3 regions of the Mesorhizobium sp. A623 genome follow, and region 1 is predicted to be linked to each of the others. Evidence: predicted binding sites of a transcription regulator. Region 1 holds the regulator's gene; each other region holds the start of a gene.
The links. The regulator HrcA, encoded in region 1, represses chaperone genes, less so after heat shock. The targets are predictions, from matches to a motif close to GTTAGCACTCNCNNNNNGNGAGTGCTAAC.
Positions count from the first base shown of each region.

Region 2: ACX3P1_RS27130 (co-chaperone GroES) is a predicted target of HrcA. The motif match lies at 2,375-2,403, and genes of this name have one in related genera.
Region 3: groES (co-chaperone GroES) is a predicted target of HrcA. The motif match lies at 2,056-2,084, and genes of this name have one in related genera.

Region 1 covers NZ_JBTMXB010000015.1:27,686-32,530, forward strand. Annotated here, with positions in the region: gene cysK (cysteine synthase A) at 1-259, opposite strand, end outside; gene ACX3P1_RS16525 (PQQ-dependent sugar dehydrogenase) at 473-1,822, opposite strand; gene ACX3P1_RS16530 (hypothetical protein) at 1,940-2,137, opposite strand; gene hrcA (heat-inducible transcriptional repressor HrcA) at 2,166-3,251, opposite strand; gene rph (ribonuclease PH) at 3,398-4,114, shown strand; gene ACX3P1_RS16545 (VOC family protein) at 4,131-4,541, shown strand; gene rdgB (RdgB/HAM1 family non-canonical purine NTP pyrophosphatase) at 4,541-4,845, shown strand, end outside.
Region 2 covers NZ_JBTMXB010000067.1:3,875-8,719, forward strand. Annotated here, with positions in the region: gene ACX3P1_RS27120 (serine hydrolase) at 1-679, shown strand, start outside; gene ACX3P1_RS27125 (hypothetical protein) at 657-1,436, shown strand; gene ACX3P1_RS27130 (co-chaperone GroES) at 2,459-2,773, shown strand; gene groL (chaperonin GroEL) at 2,820-4,454, shown strand; gene ACX3P1_RS27140 (helix-turn-helix domain-containing protein) at 4,791-4,845, shown strand, end outside.
Region 3 covers NZ_JBTMXB010000003.1:110,257-115,101, reverse strand. Annotated here, with positions in the region: gene groL (chaperonin GroEL) at 1-1,641, opposite strand, end outside; gene groES (co-chaperone GroES) at 1,703-1,999, opposite strand; gene ACX3P1_RS04470 (MarR family winged helix-turn-helix transcriptional regulator) at 2,270-2,758, shown strand; gene ACX3P1_RS04465 (HlyD family secretion protein) at 2,755-3,939, shown strand; gene ACX3P1_RS04460 (DHA2 family efflux MFS transporter permease subunit) at 4,255-4,845, shown strand, end outside.

The sequences.
Region 1 (4,845 bases):
TCGGCTCGATCAGCGTCGACTTGCCGGGCGTGATCCGGCCCTCGGCCTCCAGCGCCTCGATCATGGCGACGCCGATGCGGTCCTTGACCGAGCCGATCGGGTTGAAGAATTCGAGCTTGGCCATCAGCTTGGCGACGATGCCCTTCTGGGCCGCGAACTTGTCGAGCCGCACCAGCGGCGTGTCGCCGATCGTCTCGGTGATGGAATTGTAGACGCGGCCGCGGCCGGGCGCACGCGCAGGAGTGGCAGGCTTGGTCATCGAGTGTCTCTCCGGGTCGTGGGGCGAATAAGGCTGTCGCGGCGGCATGATAGAGATGGAGGCGAGAAAATCCGAGTGGACGGCGTGCTTAAAGCCGCCCATTCAAGGAAAGTCATTTCCGAACTCTGTATTCAGACGGAATAATATTCCTGCACGGGTCATCGACATGCCCGTCAGGCGCGTCAGGCATCAGATTGAACCGGCCGCCGGCCGTCAGCTTTTAGGAGCGTCATGGACGACGCGCCAGATCGTGCCGGAACCGTCCTCGGTAACGATGAGCGCGCCGTCTTTCGCGACCGCCACGCCGACCGGACGGCCCCACACCTGTGCGTCGGAAACGACGAAGCCGGTCATGAAATCCTCGTACTCGCCGGTCGGCCTGCCGTCCTTGAATTTCAGGCGAACCACCTTGTAGCCCGTGCGCGCACCCCGGTTCCACGAACCATGCAGCGCAACGAAGGCGTCGCCCTTGTAGCCGGCGGGGAAATTTGCACCCTCATAGAAGGCGATGTTCAGCGGTGCCGAATGCGCCTGCATCAACACGTCGGGCACCGTGGTCTTGCCGGCAAGATCGGGGCGCTCGCCGGCATGGCGCGGGTCCTCGTGCTCGCCGATGTAAGTCCACGGCCAGCCATAGAACGCGCCCTGCCGGACGGTCGTGGCGTATTCGAACGGAACGTTGTCGCCCAGCCCGTCGCGCTCGTTGACAACGCACCACAACGCGCCCGTGGCCGGCTGTACCGTCATGCCGGAGCAATTGCGCAAACCCGTTGCAACGACCCGCTCGTTGTTGCCGTCCGGGTCGAAGGCGCGAACTTCGGCCCTGCCCTGCTCCGAACCCCAGGCGGCTCCCAGCGGCGCGGAGGCCGTCCATGCCTCGAGCCCGCCGGCGGGCGCGCTGCCGATGTCTTCGGCCACGTTCGAGCCGGAACCGACGGACAAATAAAGCGTCTTGCCGTCCGCCGAGAAGGCGATGTCGCGCGTCCAGTGATGGTTCGAGGGAATGCCGGCGACGACGGTTTCCGGCTTGTCCGACGCTTCGAGATCGCCGGACTTGTAGGGGAAGCGGACGACGCTGTTGGAATTGGCGACATAGACCCATTGCGGATTATCTGCCGGATAGAAGGCTATGCCGTAGGGCTGGCGCAGGCCTTTGGCGAAGACCGCTTCGCTGGGCTTTTCACCGGGGTCGCCCAGGCGATAGACCAGCACGCGGTTGGCCCTGGAATCCGCGACGAAGAGATCGCCATTCGGAGCAACGCGCACGACGCGCGGGCTGCGCAGGCCGGATGCGATCAACTCGGCCGAAAAACCCGGCGGCAAGTATGGCCGGGCGTCTTTCGGCATCGCCACCTTGTCAGCGCCGTTCGATACCGATTCCGTAACGAACGGCTTTTGCAGATCGTCCGGCCGGATCAGGCGGCGAACGCCCGGCCCGTCCTGCCGCCAGTCGCCGAACGCGGCTTTGCCTTTCAGGACAGTGTCGTCTGCCTGCTGGGCGAAGGCCGCTCCAGCGGCAAGAAAAAGCGCAGCCATGGCGCTCACGGCGGCGAGGCGGTGCATCGCTGTCTCCATGAAGTGGACCCGGAAAGCAAACTGGCCGAAGCCCTGCCAGTTCCGTCGCGCACGTTGATGTGAACGACCTGCCGCAAGAAAGGGTCTGAGGAAGCGCCGGCGGGATCAGGTTCCCGCTTCGTAAAAATCGTCGTCCAATCGCTTTTCCAACTGCACGAGATCGGCCGGCAGCGGCATGCCCATGGCGCGCATCTCCGACAATTTTTCCCGGAGCTGTTCCTGAATTTCGTGCTGGTCCTGCGGCTGGTTGATCATCTCTTCCATCAAGAGGGCAATCTGGGCCTTGAACTGTTCGAGCGCCATTTTTGTCTCCCTGCCGAGCCGGATACGGTCAGCGCAGCATGCGGGAAATAAGCTGCGCCGTATAGTCGACCATCGGAACGATGCGCGCATAATTCAGCCGCGTCGGCCCGATGACGCCAAGCGCGCCGACGACGCGGGCGTCCTTGTCGCGATAGGGCGCGACCACCAGCGACGAGCCGGACAGCGAAAACAGCTTGTTTTCCGAACCGATGAAGATGCGCACGCCAGAACCCTGTTCGGCAAGGTCGAGCAGTTGCATCAGCCCTTCCTGCGTTTCCATGTCCTCGAACAGGTGGCGCAGAAGCTCGATGTCGGCCTGCGCGGTGACGTTTTCCAGCAGATTGGCGCGGCCGCGCACGATAAGCCGCGCCGGCAGGCCGCCTTCGGTGCCGGCCCATACCGCCAGTCCCTTTTCCACCAGGCCTTGCGACAGCGAATCGAGGGCGAGCCTGGTCTCCTCCTTGAGGCGCGCGATCTCCACCCTGGCCTCAGCCAGCGTGCGACCGCGAATATGGGCGTTGAGGAAATTCGAGGCCTCGTGCAACTGCGAAACCGTTATGCCGGCCGGCAGATCGACGACGCGGTTTTCGACATCGCCGTTTTGCGAGACGAGCACGGTCAGCGCCTTGGTCGGCTCAAGCTGGATGAATTCGATGTGCTTCAGCGCCACTTCGTTCTTGGCGGTCAGCACAAGGCCGGCACCCCGCGACATGCCCGACAGCATCTGGCTGGCGTCCGTCAGCATGTGTTCAAGCGTCATGCCCGAGCCGGACGCCTTCACCTGCGCTTCGATGGAACGGCGCTCCTCGTCCGACAGGTCGCCCAGTTCCATGAAAGCGTCGACGAAGAAGCGAAGCCCGGTCTGCGTCGGCAGGCGTCCGGCCGAGATATGCGGCGCGTAGATCAGGCCGAGATGCTCCAGATCGCTCATCACGTTGCGCACGGTGGCCGGCGACAGCGATGAGGGCAAGATGCGCGACAGCGAGCGCGAGCCGACCGGCTCGCCGTCTTTGAGATAGGATTCGACGATGCGCCGGAAAATATCGCGCGAGCGCATGTCGAGCGACTGCAACGCCGGCGACTGCATGTTCGGATCGGTGATCGGCTTGGTCATCGGAGCAAAACCCTCTGTCATGAGGATATAGAGGTGGATGCCGGGGACGCAAGCCGGGGTGCGTTGAGGGCCTTTTCCTTTGCGCCTTGCTTCTCATGCGGCTACAAGCCGGCCAGGATTTCCAAACTCACAAGAAAGATGCCCGAATGCGCCCTTCCAAACGCCAGTTCGACGAAATGCGTGCCATCTCCTTCGAACGCGGCATCTCCAAACATGCGGAAGGCTCCTGCCTGGTCAAGTTCGGCGACACGCATGTCCTGTGCACGGCCAGCCTCGAGGAAAAAGTGCCGGGCTGGATGCGCAATTCCGGCAAGGGTTGGGTGACGGCGGAATATGGCATGCTGCCGCGCTCGACCGGCGACCGCATGCGCCGCGAGGCGTCCTCCGGCAAGCAGGGCGGCCGCACGCTGGAGATCCAGCGGCTGATCGGGCGGAGCTTGCGCGCCGTGATCGATTTGCAGGCGCTGGGCGAACGGCAGATCACCGTCGATTGCGACGTCATCCAGGCTGACGGCGGCACCCGCACCGCCGCCATCACCGGCGGCTGGGTAGCGCTTTACGATTGCCTGCGCTGGATGGAAGCGCGCCAGATGACAAGCGTGCAGCGTGTGCTGAAGGACCATGTCGCGGCGATTTCCTGCGGCATCCATGACGGCCAGCCGGTCATCGATCTTGACTATCCGGAAGACTCGACCGCCGGCACCGACGCCAATTTCGTCATGACCGGCAAGGGCGGCATCGTCGAAATCCAGGGCACAGCCGAGGGCGAGCCGTTCTCCGAGGAACAATTTTCCGCGCTGATGGGACTGGCCAAGAAGGGCATCGCCCGGCTGGTGGATTTGCAGAAAATGGCGGTGGGTTGAGGGGCAGCGTCACGCCATGACCCCCTCCGCCATCCTCGAATCCGCGCTGTACGTCACCGATCTCGATGCGGCGGAAGCGTTTTATGCCGAGGTGCTGGGGCTGGAAAAGATCGCGATCGTCGCCAACCGCCACGTCTTTTTCAAATGCGGATCGGGCGTGTTGCTGCTGTTCAATGCGCAAGCGACGCGCCAGCCGCCCTCGCCCGACGCGAAGGTGCCGGTGCCGCCGCATGGTACGACCGGACAGGGCCATCTGTGCTTTGCCGCCACGGCTGAGGAAATCGAAAGCTGGAAGACGCGGCTGACCGCACAAAGCATCGCTATCGAGGCCGATTTCGAGTGGTCAGGCGGTGGCCGCTCAATCTATTTTCGCGATCCTTCCGGCAATTCGCTGGAATTCACTGAGCCAAGAATCTGGAACCTGTGATGCATTCTCTCAATGGGAAAAAAATTGTCGTCGCCAGCCATAATGAAGGCAAGCTGCGCGAATTCGCCGATTTGATGGGGCCGTTCGGCTTCGAGGCGAAATCGGCCAAGGAATTCGGCCTGCCCGAGCCGGACGAAACCGGCATCACCTTCGAGGAAAACGCCTATATCAAGGCGTTCGCGGCGGCCAGCGCCACCGGCCTGCCGGCGATGTCCGACGATTCCGGCCTGTGCGTGGATGCGTTGGACGGCGCGCCCGGCGTCTATACGGCCAATTGGGCGGAAACGCCCGAGGGCACGCGCGA
Region 2 (4,845 bases), on a different contig from region 1:
CATTGCCGAGGAAGCGCTGCTCCCGGCGCTGTCGCCGCAGATCGTGTCCGCGCCACCGCGCTCTCCATCCGAAAGGGCCAGCTTTTATGGGCACGGTTTCAACGTCGCCGTGGCGCCGTCCGGCCGCACCACCCTGTCGCATTCCGGCGCCTTTCTGCTCGGCGCCGGCACCAGTTTCACGATGATTCCGTCCGCCGATGTCGGGATCGTGGTCCTGACCAATGCCGCGCCGGTCGGCGCCGCCGAAGCGGTGGCGGCCGCATTTGCCGATCTTGTCCAGTTCGGCGAGGTGACGCGGGACTGGTATGCAGCCTATTCGGGCCTGATGTCGGGCCTCTATACGCCGTTCGGATCGCTGGTTGGCCAAAACCCGCCCGCCAACGCGGCACCGGCCGCCGAACCGGGCGCCTATGTTGGGGTCTTCGCCAACAATTTCTACGGCGAAGCAACGATCGAGGAGACGGACGCCGGGCTGGCGATGCGGCTCGGACCGGGCGGCATGTCGTTCCCGCTAAAGCACTGGGACGCCGACGTGTTCACCTTCGAGTTGTTCAGCGAGAACGCCAGTCAGGGGTCGGTGTCGACCATTGCATTCAAGCCCAGTGCCGAGGGCTATGGCGAACTTCAGATCGAGTACTTCAGCGAGGACATCGACAATGGCGTCTTCGCGCGCCGGTAGCGTGGCCGCGCTCCGGTCGCACCGCCCCCACGAGCACTGGGATCACGTCTCTGGTTTCCTGACGGCCGCCGAACTGTTTGGGGATTTCTCGATCGGCGAAGTGTGGATGGCATGGACCGAAAACCCGACCGATCCCGACGCCGTCGCGCTCGACAGATTCAAGACTCAAGCCTTGTCAGCGCTGCAGGGCGTAAGCCGCAGGCTCGACGCCACGCACGGGTTGAGCACCTACATGTCTCCAATATTCGTTATGGGCTGCAAGCAGTCCTTGGCTTTCAGTTCGGAGCCAAGGGCGAGAACGTACGCGCGGCGCGCGATGCTGCCGCCAAGCTTTCGGCCAAACAACCACCAGCCTATTTCGGGCCCGACACACTGCCGTTTTCGATCCCCGGACTGCCGAACCTACGCATCTACGTGTTCGGTCCACCACGCGACAAGGCTGCTTTGCGCGAAGAGGAGAGAGCCAAAGCGCGGCCTTGACCTAATGGAGAGTGCCGATCTTTCAGCGTTCATCCCCACCAACCAGAAAGACGCACTGAAGGTTCGTTGGGGTGAAATACCTTATCATGCCATCCTGACGGCACTTGCGGGCAAGACGCAAGGTCGTGTCGTCCGCGCCGATGACGAGTGGATCGGAAGAAAGGACGGGAAACCCGGGTTCGTTTGGCCTTCCGGATCAATTCTGGCCGTGCGCAACGCTGCTCGCGATCCCACCCGCGGTGAGGGAGGCCTTTGGGTGGAACTCGATCTCGCTTGAGGCACAGGCCCAATGCCGATTTGGCGCAACTCCAGGCTTCATCAAAGGAACTTATGCGGATGCGCGCCTTGATCCCGCCGCGAACCGGCTGAGCCCCTGCCATTCCTGCATAGGGCCGGCGATGTTGCGGTTAGATCAACACGGGTGGGTTGATCTATGCCGATAACAGACGCTGAGCGTGAACGCGCTGCCCGCGCGTTATGTCGGAAGGCCGGCTATTCCGAAGATACTGTCTTCGATGGCCAGCCAGCATGGGCCTGGTATCTCGACCAAGTTGACACCGTGCTTGAAACGACGTTGTCGCCGGAGGAATTGGCTAGCTTGCGAGAGGCCGGGAAAGACGAATAGAGCTCCAAAAAGAAAGGGAGCGACCATCCGACAATCGATGAGCATCCGGATGATGCCACTAACGAAACGCCTATTTTTTGTAGCACGTGCGGTGGCTATTTAGGTGAGTGGGGAGTGCTGCAGGATGATCTCGCGACACAAATCAAGGCTGGCGATACGTTCGATCTGAATCACCGGAACATCGTCAAGCGATAGCTCGTGCTCCGATCCGTTAGAGCGGTCGCTTGAGGTTCCGAGCCTCACGAATGATCGATGCCCGATCCGGGCCGATAAGCTCGATGATCGCCCTGATCTGATCTTCAGTCGTACCTGTCTCCAAGGCAAGTGCCTTCACCCGCTCGGGCGACAGTCCCGGAGGCTGTGGGTCAAATATTTCCGCCATAAGTGTGCCAATCCAGGTCGCCGATTCGAGGATAATAAAATATTTCGATGCAAAAAGCCCGCCAAGACGCGGTCATATCTTGTTACGATCGGCGCGTAGAATATTGTAATTCATATCTTAATTCGAGGAATTACGCCTTCAATACGTATAATTCTCTGAAGGGAACGAATTATCATTTTTGATAGTTTCGAAATTCCCCGGAATCGACCTTGGCACTCCTATCATTCGAGTGCCAAAGAGCGTATACGGTTGGGGTGGTCGCCCTATGCACCGGCCACAGAAAGAACCTCCAATGAAATTCCGGCCCCTCCACGACCGCGTCGTCATTCGACGCGCGGAAGGCGATGTCAAATCCAAAGGCGGGATCATCATTCCCGACAACGCCAAGGAAAAGCCTCAGGAAGGCGAAGTGATCGCGGTCGGCCCCGGCTCGCGGGACGAAGGCGGCAAACTGATCCCGCTCGACGTGAAAGCCGGGGATCTCATCCTGTTTGGCAAATGGTCCGGCACCGAGGTCAAGATCGATGGCGAAGACCTTCTGATCATGAAGGAGGCGGACATCTTGGGCATCGTGGAAAAGGCCGGGGCGGCCAAGAAAGCCGCCTGATCGGCCAATTCCGCGACAGAAATTCAAACAGAACTGGATAACGACCATGTCTGCCAAGGAAATCAAGTTCTCCAATGATGCCCGCGACCGCATGCTGCGCGGTGTCGAAATCCTCAACAATGCCGTGAAGGCGACACTCGGCCCCAAGGGCCGTAACGTCGTCATCGACAGGGCCTATGGCGCGCCGCGCATTACCAAGGACGGAGTTACCGTCGCCAAGGAAATCGAGCTTTCCGACAAGTTCGAAAACATGGGTGCGCAGATGGTGCGCGAGGTGGCGTCGAAGACCAACGACCTCGCCGGCGACGGCACCACCACAGCGACCGTGCTTGCCGCTTCCATCCTGCGCGAAGGCGTGAAGCTCGTCTCGGCCGGCATGAACCCGATGGACCTCAAGCGCGGCATTGACCTCAGCGTCGCCGCCGTCGTCAAGGAAATCCAGGCGCGGTCGACAAAGGTCAAGTCTTCCGAGGAGATTGCCCAGGTCGGCACCATCGCCGCCAATGGCGACGCGACGGTCGGCGAGATGATCGCCAAGGCGATGAAAAAGGTCGGCAATGAGGGCGTCATTACCGTCGAAGAAGCCAAGACCGCCGATACCGAACTGGATGTCGTCGAAGGCATGCAGTTCGACCGCGGCTATCTCTCGCCATACTTCGTCACCAATCCCGAGAAGATGCGCGTTGAGTTGGAGGACCCCTACCTGCTGATCCACGAAAAGAAGCTCGGCAATCTCCAGGCGCTGCTGCCGATCCTCGAGGCGATCGTTCAGAGCGGCAAGCCGCTGCTGATCATCTCCGAGGATGTCGAAGGCGAGGCTTTGGCGACACTGGTCGTCAACAAGATCCGTGGCGGACTGAAGGTCGCGGCGGTCAAGGCCCCTGGGTTCGGCGACCGTCGCAAGGCGATGCTGGAAGACATAGCCGTTCTGACGGCAGGCCAGATGATCTCGGAAGATCTCGGCATCAAGTTGGAGAACGTCACCATTGACATGCTCGGACGGGCAAAGCGCGTGCTGATCGAGAAGGATACGACCACGATCATCGACGGCGCGGGCGAGAAAACCGTCATCGCGGCCCGCATCCAGACCATCAAGGCGCAGATCGAGGAAACGACCTCGGACTACGATAAGGAGAAATTGCAGGAGCGGCTAGCGAAACTCGCGGGCGGCGTTGCCGTCATCCGGGTTGGCGGCGCGACGGAAACCGAGGTCAAGGAAAAGAAGGACCGCATCGACGACGCGCTGAACGCCACGCGGGCAGCGGTTGAGGAAGGCATCGTGCCGGGCGGTGGCGTGGCGCTGCTGCGTGCCCGATCGGCGCTTGCCGGGATGACCGGCTCGACTGCCGACATCACGGCCGGAATCTCGATCGTGTTGAAGGCCCTCGAAGCGCCGATCCGGCAAATTGTGGAAAATGCCGGCGTCGAAGGTTCGATCGTTGTGGGAAAGCTCATGGAGAGCAAGGACCGCGCTCAGGGCTTCGATGCGCAGACGGAAACCTATGTCGACATGATCAAGGCCGGCATTGTCGATCCGGCAAAGGTCGTGCGAGCGGCCTTGCAGGCTGCCGGCTCTATCGCCGCACTCCTGATCACCGCAGAAGCGATGATCGCCGACATTCCGGCGAAAGATTCCGGCATATCGACTGCCAACGGCGGCATGGGTGGAATGGGGTACTGAGTAGCGTCCGAATCAACCCGGCCCAACCAATGGCGGGGTACTGGACGAGAGCCACTGAAGCGTTTGCCTTGTGCCCCGCCATCGGTCAAAGCAAGGAGCCTTACAAATGATTACGTTCGTTCAGTAAACGAATACTCTGCCTGAGACACCCGCCTCGCGCATCCCGTTCTCATCGAGCAGATACCACGATACGGAGCCTTCCTGGGTGCTACTTGGTCCAATGCCTCATCGTCGCCGAGCATGCCGAGGTCCGCCAACTTGGCAAACTGAACACTGCAGCCTGTGCAGATAGAGATGCTTGGCCTACTATTGCCGCAAGAAACCCGGACGTGGCCCATGGCTTCAGAACAGTGGGGGAGCATCAAGATCGAGGCTAGGAAGTGCAGCCCGC
Region 3 (4,845 bases), on a different contig from region 1:
GCCGCCCATGCCGCCCATGCCGCCGCCCATGCCGCCAGGCATGCCGCCGCCGCCATTGTCCTTCTTCGGAGCATCGGCAATCATGGCTTCGGTGGTGACGAGCAGGCCGGCAACCGAGGCTGCGTCCTGAAGCGCGGTGCGAACGACCTTGACCGGGTCGACGATGCCGAGCGCGATCAGGTCGCCATACGTGTCGTTGGCCGCGTTGTAGCCGAAGGAAACGCCCTTGTTGTCGAGGATCTTGCCAACAACGATCGAGGCTTCTTCACCGGCGTTCGAGGCGATCTGACGGCACGGAGCCTGCAGAGCCTTGCGAACGATGGAGATACCGGCAGTCTGGTCGGTGTTCGCGCCGACAGCCTTGATGTTGGTGGAAGCGCGCAGCAGAGCAACGCCGCCGCCCGCCACGATGCCTTCTTCGACAGCAGCGCGGGTTGCGTTCAGCGCGTCGTCAACGCGGTCCTTCTTTTCCTTGACTTCGACTTCAGTCGAGCCGCCGACGCGGATCACGGCAACACCGCCGGCCAGCTTGGCCAGACGTTCCTGCAGCTTCTCCTTGTCGTAGTCCGAGGTGGTCTCCTCGATCTGCTGCTTGATCTGGGCAACGCGGCCCTGGATCTCGGCCTTCTTGCCAGCGCCGTCGATGATGGTGGTGTTCTCCTTGGAGATCGACACCTTCTTGGCGCGGCCGAGCATGGCCAGCGTAACGTTTTCGAGCTTGATGCCGAGGTCTTCGGAGATGACCTGGCCACCGGTGAGGATGGCGATGTCTTCCAGCATTGCCTTGCGGCGATCACCGAAGCCCGGCGCCTTGACGGCGGCGATCTTCAGGCCGCCACGCAGCTTGTTGACGACAAGCGTAGCCAGAGCCTCGCCTTCGACGTCTTCCGAGATGATGAGCAGCGGCTTCGAGGACTGAACGACAGCCTCGAGGATCGGCAGCATCGCCTGCAGGTTGGACAGCTTCTTCTCGTGGAGAAGAATGTAGACGTCCTCGAGATCGGCGATCATCTTGTCGGGATTGGTGACGAAGTAGGGCGACAGGTAGCCGCGGTCGAACTGCATGCCTTCGACGACTTCGAGTTCGGTCTCGGCGGTCTTGGCTTCTTCAACCGTGATAACGCCTTCATTGCCGACCTTCTGCATCGCTTCCGCGATCATCTTGCCAACCGACTCGTCGCCATTGGCCGAAATGGTGCCAACCTGAGCGACTTCTTCGGAAGTCTTGATCTTCTTGGCCGACTTGACCAGCTGGGCGACGACGTCGGCAACAGCCAGGTCGATGCCGCGCTTCAGGTCCATCGGGTTGATGCCGGCCGCAACATACTTGTGGCCTTCCTGAACGATGGCCTGAGCCAGGACGGTGGCGGTCGTGGTGCCGTCGCCGGCCTTGTCGTTGGTCTTCGAAGCGACTTCGCGGACCAGCTGTGCGCCCATGTTCTCGAACTTGTCTTCAAGTTCGATTTCCTTGGCGACGGTGACGCCGTCCTTGGTGATGCGCGGTGCGCCGAACGACTTGTCGATGACGACGTTACGGCCCTTGGGACCGAGCGTCACCTTCACCGCGTCGGCGAGGATGTTGACGCCGCGCAGCATGCGCTCGCGGGCGTCACGGGAGAATTTTACGTCTTTGGCAGCCATTATTGTGCTCCTGGGCTTTGCGCCCGAAATTCAGTTGATGGTGCGGGTGGAAACGGCGTGATTAGCCGATGATGCCCATGATGTCGGATTCCTTCATGATCAGAAGGTCTTCGCCATTGAGCTTGACTTCGGTGCCCGACCACTTGCCGAACAGGATGCGGTCGCCGGCCTTGACGTCGAGCGCAATGATCTTGCCGCTATCGTCGCGGGCGCCGGAGCCGACGGCGACGATCTCGCCTTCCTGCGGCTTTTCCTTGGCCGTGTCGGGGATGATGATTCCGCCAGCCGTCTTTGCTTCGGATTCGACCCGGCGAACGACCACGCGGTCATGAAGCGGGCGGAACTTCGATTTTGCCATTTGTGTTTCCTCGGTCATGGTGAGAAATAATCTCGGTCCGGCTGTGCCGGTACTCGGTTAGCACTCATAAGAGGCGAGTGCTAACGTAGCCGTGAGATAGTGCCGACGCTGGCGAGAGTCAAGAATGTTCCGGCTTGCGGCGTCCGATGATCGACGATCACGCATAAATTACCATGAGCCATGCCGGCCGTGCCGCAACGCGCCATTTTTTTCATGAATTGTGCGCTGCAGTATCTTGAATGGTAAGCACGCTTATTATATATGGCGCTCATGGTTACGGACGGCACGGAAAGACTGGGATTTCTGATCCACGACGCGGCGCGGTTGTTGCGCCGGCGCTTTGAGGCAAAGGCCAGCGGCCTTGGCCTTTCGGCGGCACAGTGGCGGCTTCTGGTCTGGGCCGTGAAGGAAGAAGGCATTGCGCAGGCCCGGCTCGCCGAAATTCTCGAAATCGAGCCGATCAGCGTTTCGCGCCTTATCGACAGAATGGAGGAGGGCGGCTGGATTGAACGTCGTGTGGATGCGGCCGACAGACGCGTGCGCATGATATTCCCGACCGAAAAGGCGCGCGAAGCTTTTGCCGGCGTCAAGGGAATGGCCGGAGAGGTTTATGAACGTGCGCTTGCCGGCCTGTCTCCACAAGACCGCCGTAGCCTCGTCAACGGGATATTGAAACTCATCGAAAACTTGTCGGACGACGAAACGCCGTCTTGCAAATCCGCCAACACGACTAAATCTGCAGAGAGCGCAGCAAAATGAACGCCCGAGTAAAAGTGAACGACGACGTGACAAAGCTGGAAATGGAAAGCCCGGCTCAACCCTCCGTACCGGCCACGCCGGCTGCGGTAGCGCTTCCGCACAATCCGGAACCGGCGCCGAAACGCAAGGCGCGCCGGCCGGGGCGTTTTGTGCTGATGCTGGCGGTACCGGCGGCCCTTGTCGCGGTTGGCGGCTATTTCTGGGTAACCGGCGGGCGCTATGAGGAGACAGAAAATGCCAATCTCAGGCAAGCCCGTGTTTCGATAGCCTCCGATACGGCGGGCCGGATCGTCAACGTGAACATCGCCGAAAACCAGCATGTCAAGAAAGGCGACGTGCTGTTCGCCATCGACCCGGAGCCTTACCGGATCGCGCTCGCTCAGGCCGACGCCGCGGTTGCCGTTGCGCGGCTGAATGTGGAACAACTGCGCGCAGCCTACAGCCAGGCCATGGCGCAGGAACGCTCGGCGGTCAGCGAAGTCGATTATGCCCAGTCCCAGTACGACCGGGCGGCCGATCTGGCGAAGAAAGGCATCAACGCCAAGTCCTCGCTCGATGAAGCGCGCAACGATCTTGCCAAGGCCAAGCAGGAGGTAGCCGTGACCCGGCAGGGCATCGAGAGCGCCAAGGCGGCGCTGGGCGGCAATCCGGACATCGAAACGGACAAGCACCCGACCGTCATGTCGGCGCTGGCCGTGCGTGACAAGGCTGCCTACGACCTGGCGCAAAGCACCGTTCGCGCCCCGGCCGACGGCGTCATCGCTCAGGCCTCGTCGTTCAAGATAGGCCAGTTTGTCGGCTCCGGCGCTGCCCTGTTTTCGCTGGTGGAGACGGGCGATACCTGGATCGACGCCAATTTCAAGGAAACCCAGCTTACGCACATGAAGGCCGGCCAGAAGGCCGAAGTCGTACTCGACACCTATCCGGGCAGGACCTTCGAGGCGACCGTGCTGGCGATAGGTGCAGGCACCGGCGCTGAATTCTCGCTACTGCCCGCCCAGAACGCCACCGGAAACTGGGTCAAGGTCACGCAGCGCATTCCGGTTCGGCTGGAGTTGACCGACCCGAGCGCGAAGATCGCGTTGCGGACCGGCATGAGCGCCGAAGTCACGGTCGACACGGGTGTCTCGCGCGGATTTCCCAAGCTGTTCGGCCATGCGACGGCAGGCGAAACGGACTAGATCAGTTCGCTGGTCAAGCGGGCCAGAGGAAGATGAAATTTCAGATTGTCCCGACAGGGTTTACGGTAAGGTCAAGGCTTTCGTCTTTGGTTCCGGCTGCGGAATCAAGGCCGCTAAAGCGGATCTTGACGAAAATCGTCGAGACTCCGGTTTCCGGGCGGCAACAGCCCTGATGAAACGAGACGCTCGATCGATGTGACCCCCGCATCGATTTCGTGTCCCAACGCGTTGAACGCCTCGCTTTAGGCAGGGTTTGCCGCTCGGAAACCAGCATCGCACTTATACGACTTTATTCCGTCGCGGAAGTTCCGTCCCATGAGCACGCCCGAAACCCATCGCGAAGTGCCGCATCGTGGCCTGATCACCATCTCGATCATGCTGGCCACGGTCATGCAGGTGCTCGACACCACAATCGCCAATGTCGCGCTGCCATCCATGGTCGGCGATCTCGGCGCCTCGGCCGATACGATCAACTGGGTGCTGACATCCTATATCGTCGCCGCCGCCATCATGACGCCCGTAACCGGCTGGCTGGCCGACCGCTTCGGGCGCAAGGAACTGTTCCTGGGTTCGGTCGTGGGGTTCGTCATCTTCTCGATGCTGTGCGGCATCGCTACCAGCCTCGAGGAAATGGTGCTGTTTCGCCTGATGCAGGGTGTGTTCGGCGCGGCGATCGTTCCCCTGTCCCAGACCTTCCTGCTCGACATCAACCCCAAGGAGCGCCACGGCCAGGCCATGGCCATCTGGGGCGCCGGCATCATGGTCGGGCCGATCATCGGCCCCACGCTCGGCGGCTGGCTGACCGAAAGCTTCAACTGGCGCTGGGTTTTCTTCATCAACCTGCCCATCGGCATCATCGCCTTCCTCGGCATGGCCGCCTATCTGCCCAGCATCGCTAAACGCGCC